2 regions of the Cupriavidus sp. 96C5-1 genome follow, and region 2 is predicted to be linked to the other one. Evidence: predicted binding sites of a transcription regulator. Region 2 holds the regulator's gene; the other holds the start of a gene.
What was found. Region 2 encodes sigma-54, which starts transcription at its own class of promoters, with help from an activator protein. Its sites were predicted from a motif close to TGGCANGNAANCTGCTTT; they were not measured.
Positions count from the first base shown of each region.

Region 1: AC3FOF_RS43825 (PQQ-dependent methanol/ethanol family dehydrogenase) is a predicted target of sigma-54. The motif match lies at 1,437-1,454, and genes of this name have one in related genera.

Region 1 covers NZ_JBYOJU010000088.1:10,762-12,960, reverse strand. The annotation lists gene AC3FOF_RS43825 (PQQ-dependent methanol/ethanol family dehydrogenase) at 1-1,375, opposite strand, end outside; gene AC3FOF_RS43820 (quinoprotein relay system zinc metallohydrolase 1) at 1,596-2,199, opposite strand, start outside.
Region 2 covers NZ_JBYOJU010000019.1:104,872-107,070, forward strand. The annotation lists gene hpf (ribosome hibernation-promoting factor, HPF/YfiA family) at 1-127, opposite strand, end outside; gene AC3FOF_RS21050 (RNA polymerase factor sigma-54) at 177-1,652, opposite strand; gene lptB (LPS export ABC transporter ATP-binding protein) at 1,791-2,199, opposite strand, start outside.

The DNA of each region.
Region 1 (2,199 bases), on a different contig from region 2:
TCAGCGGATGGATGGTGAAGCCCGCGCCAAGGTAGGCCGCCCCCTTCTTGTAGCTGATCGGCTCGTTCCAGATATCCATGCCCCACTCGTTGGCCGGTACGTAGAACAGGCCGGTTTGCGGGCTGTAGGCCATCGGCTGCTGGTTCTTGCCGCCGAGGAAGCCCGGCGCGGCAAAGGCCGACTGGCCCTTCTTCGGGTCGGTGCCGGCGGCGGGATCGCCAGGGCGGCTCTCCGTCACGTAATTGGGCCGCCCGGTCTTCAGGTCGATGCTGGTGGCCCAGGTGATCTTCTTGACGAAGGGGAAGGCATTGACCAGCTTGCCGTTCCTGGCGTCGTTGACATAGAAGAAGCCGTTGCGGTCGGCTTTGCCGCCCACGCGCTTGCCATCGAGATCGAAGGTCACGAACTCGTTGACGCCGTCGAAATCCCAACCGTCGTTGGGGGTGTTCTGGTAGTGCCACACGATCTTGCCGGTGGCCGGATCGAGCGCCACGGTCGAGGCCGAGTAGAGGTTGTCGCCCTTGCGGATGTGGCTGTTCCACGGCCCCGGATTACCGGTACCGAAGTAGACCAGGCCGGTCTGCGGATCGTAGGTGCCGCCGAGCCAGGTGGCCGCGCCGCCGGTCTTCCAGGTCTCGCCGGGCCAGCTGGCGTTCAGGGTCCCGGTCATGCCGTTCTCGGTCTTGTTGCCGTCCTTGTCGTACTTGTAGCCCATATGGCCTTCGACCACCGGCCGGGACCACACCATCTGGCCGGTCTTGGCGTCGCGCGCCTCGACCCGTCCCACCACGCCGAACTCGCCGCCGGACACGCCGGTCAGCACCATGCCTTTGACGATCAGCGGCGCCGCGGTGTACGAGTAGCCGGCGGTGTAGTCCTCGATCTTCTCTTTCCATACCACCTTGCCGGTGTTCTGGTCGAGCGCCACCAGTTGCGCATCGAGCGTGCCGAAGATCACCAGGTTGTCATACAGCGCAGCGCCACGGTTGACCACGTCGCAGCAGGGCATGATGCCTTCGGGCAGGCGCTGCTCGTATTTCCACAGCTTGGCGCCGGTCTTCAGGTCGAGCGCGTAGATGCGGGAATAGGAGGCGGTCACGAACATCTTGCCGTCGTGGATCAGCGGCTGCGATTCCTGCCCGCGCTGTTTTTCGCCGCCGAAGGAGAACGACCAGGCCGGCACCAGCTGGCTGACGTTCTTTGTGTTGATGCGGGTCAGCGCGGAAAAGCGCTGTCCTTGCGTGCCCATCCCCCACGACAGCACGTCGCCTGGCGACTTCGCGTCGTTCTCGATCATGGCATCGGTCACCGCGGCGTGCGCCGCCAGGCTCGCGGCAGTCGCCGCGAGCACCATCATCACTCGTAACGTCCTCATCGTTTGCTCCTCTCTCTTGTTGTCGATCTTCGCTGGTGTGCCACGCACACCAGACAGACTCCTGGCAATTCCCGTGCCAATGGAAAACACGGGCATCCGGCCCCGGCAGTGGCCTGCGGACACCCCGGCGGCGTACCAGCGCGGAGCATTCCGTCGAGGTTGTTGCGGAATTGAACAGCGTGCGTTCGCCGCTGCTTCAGCGCTGATGCACTTCAGCACTTCAGTGCTTCAGCGCGGCCTCCTCATAGGCCGGGTAGAGATGCGTCACATTGCGCAGGTACTCGGCAGGCATGGCGCCCCAGCGGGCATACTCTTCGGGCACGGGCATGGCGATCACTTCGGCCAGGTCGCGCCCTTGCGACGCCGCCTCGGTCATGCGCGCGTCAAGCCAATGCAGGTAGCCACGCGTCTGCGCGATGGCGTCCGCGCTGCCGAGCGCCGGCCCGTGGCTGGGAATCAGTAGCCGCGCGCCGCTGTCGCGCTGCAGCGCCTGCAAGCGGTCGAGGCTGGCCAGCCAATGCCTGATGTCCGCATGCGGCGTGGTCGGCACGCGCTCGCGGAAGGCCACGCCACCCGCGAACACGATGCCGGCGCCGCGGTCCAGCACCACCAGGTCGTCGGGGGTGTGGCCGTCCATCCGGATCAGCTCGAGGGTGTGCCGGCCGATCGTGCGCTTGCCCGGCGTCAGCTCGTGGCGCGGCGGTGCCGGCTCCGTGTCGCGCATCCAGTCGCCGCACATGCGGTAGAGGTTGTCGGCATAGGCCGGCCCCTCGCGCTGCGCGCCCGCGATGGTGCCGGCCAGGGCGCTGGCGCCCACGTCCGCG
Region 2 (2,199 bases):
CAGAGAGCAGCACACTTACGCCAATGACTTGATCGAAATGCCTGACGATACGCTCCAGTTTCGTTTCCACGTACTCACGCAGGGGAGGCGTGATGTCCAAGTGGTGTCCACTGATCTTGAAGTTCATAGCGTTTCTCCTTCTGAAAGAGCTGCATCAGGCAGGCGACGCAGCTCGGCTACAAAGTCTTGCGGAGATTGACGGCAGGAATCTTGAGCGCCTCGCGGTACTTGGCAACGGTACGCCGTGCCACCACGAAGCCTTGCTCGCCGAGCAATTCGGCAATCCGGCTGTCGGACAGGGGATTCCTGGGGTCTTCGGCTCCTATTAATTGCTTGATCAACGCACGAATTGCCGTTGAAGAGGCCGCGCCGCCGGTTTCTGTGGATACGTGACTGCCGAAAAAATACTTCAGCTCGAAAGTCCCCATCGGCGTTGCCATGTATTTATTGGTAGTCACCCGAGAGATGGTGGACTCGTGTAAACCCAGTGTATCGGCAATCTCCCGCAAAACCAAGGGGCGCATCGCAATTTCACCATGGGTGAAGAAGTTCTTTTGACGTTCGACAATAGCTTGTGCGACGCGCAATATCGTATCGAACCTTTGCTGGATGTTCTTGATCAACCAGCGCGCTTCCTGCAGCTTCTGCTGCAATCCGGCCGCGCCCGCGTCGCCTTTTGCACCGCGCAAAATCTGCGCGTACATGTCGTTGATACGTAGCCGCGGCATCACATCCGGGTTGAGCTGGGCGATCCAGCCGCCGCTGATTTTTCTTACGAAAACATCCGGCACGACGAAATCGGCCTCCGGCCGGCTGTATGCGTGGCCCGGATAGGGCGCCAGGGAGCGGATCAGTTCATGCGCGGCCTTGAGTTCGGGCTCGTCCACCTGCAACGCTTTCTTCAGGCGCGTGTAGTCGCGCACCGCGAGCAGTTCCAGGTGGCTGCCGACAATGGTCAGCGCGAGGTCGCGCTGCGGATGCTTCAGACGGCGCAGTTGCAGCGCCAGGCATTCGGCCGCGTTGCGCGCGCCGACGCCAGGCGGGTCGAAGCTCTGCAGCAGGGTCAGGATTGCCTGGATCTCATCGACCTCGAACTCGAGCTCTTCCGGCAGCTCGCTGCATATTTCTTCCAGCGTGGTGCTCAGGTAGCCGTCGTCGTCCAGCGATTCAATCAGGAAGATGGCCAGCCCCTTGTCGCGCAGCGAAATCTTGAGCGGCGCGAGCTGTTCCATCAGGTGTTCGCGCAGCGTGGGCTCGGCGTCGCGCAGCTGCATCGGCGTTTTTTCATCGTCGTCGCCCTGCGGGCGGCGGGCGAAGTCGTCGAGGCTCCAGTCGTTGCCATAGTCCTCGCCGCTGTCGCTGTAGCCGTCTTCTGCTTCGGGGGCGCCGTCGGGGCGGTTCTCGCTGGTGCCCTGGCCGTCGGCCGGCGCCGGCGCCGGCGCGCTTTGCAGGTTGACGGAGCCATCCGAGGACACGCGCAACGGGCTTTCGATCCAGTCGTTTTCGCGTTCGAGCAGCGGATTCTCGGTCAGTGCCTGTTCCACTTCCTGCTGCAGCTCGAGCGTGGACAGTTGCAGCAGCCGGATCGACTGCTGGAGTTGCGGCGTGAGAGCGAGATGCTGCGAGAGGCGGAGCTGTAGCGACGGTTTCATGCGGCCTATTTTATGCCCAACTCCCGGACTGGTGGAACGGAAATTGCTATCGCTGGTGTCGCCGTGATCGATTGCACGCTAAAAGGCGACAGTGGAGCCACGCATGCACAGGTGCGCGGCCGGTGCCGCGCGGCATCCCTACATGCGGAAATTCTCGCCCAGGTAGACCTTGCGCACCGATTCGTTGGCAATGATGTCCTCGGGCTGGCCAGCGGCCAGCACCGCGCCTTCGCTGATGATGTAGGCGTGGTCGCAGATGCCCAGCGTTTCGCGCACATTGTGGTCGGTGATCAGCACGCCGATATTGCGCGCCTTGAGGAAGCTGACGATGCGCTGGATTTCGCCAACCGCGATCGGGTCGACGCCGGCGAAGGGTTCGTCGAGCAGGATGAAACGCGGGGCAGAGGCAAGGGCGCGGGCGATCTCCACGCGGCGGCGCTCGCCGCCGGACAGCGACAGCGCCGGGTTGTCGCGCAGGTGGGCAATCTGCAGGTCGTCCAGCAGGGTGTCCAGCCGGCGCTCGATCTCGGCCTTGCCAAGCGGCTTG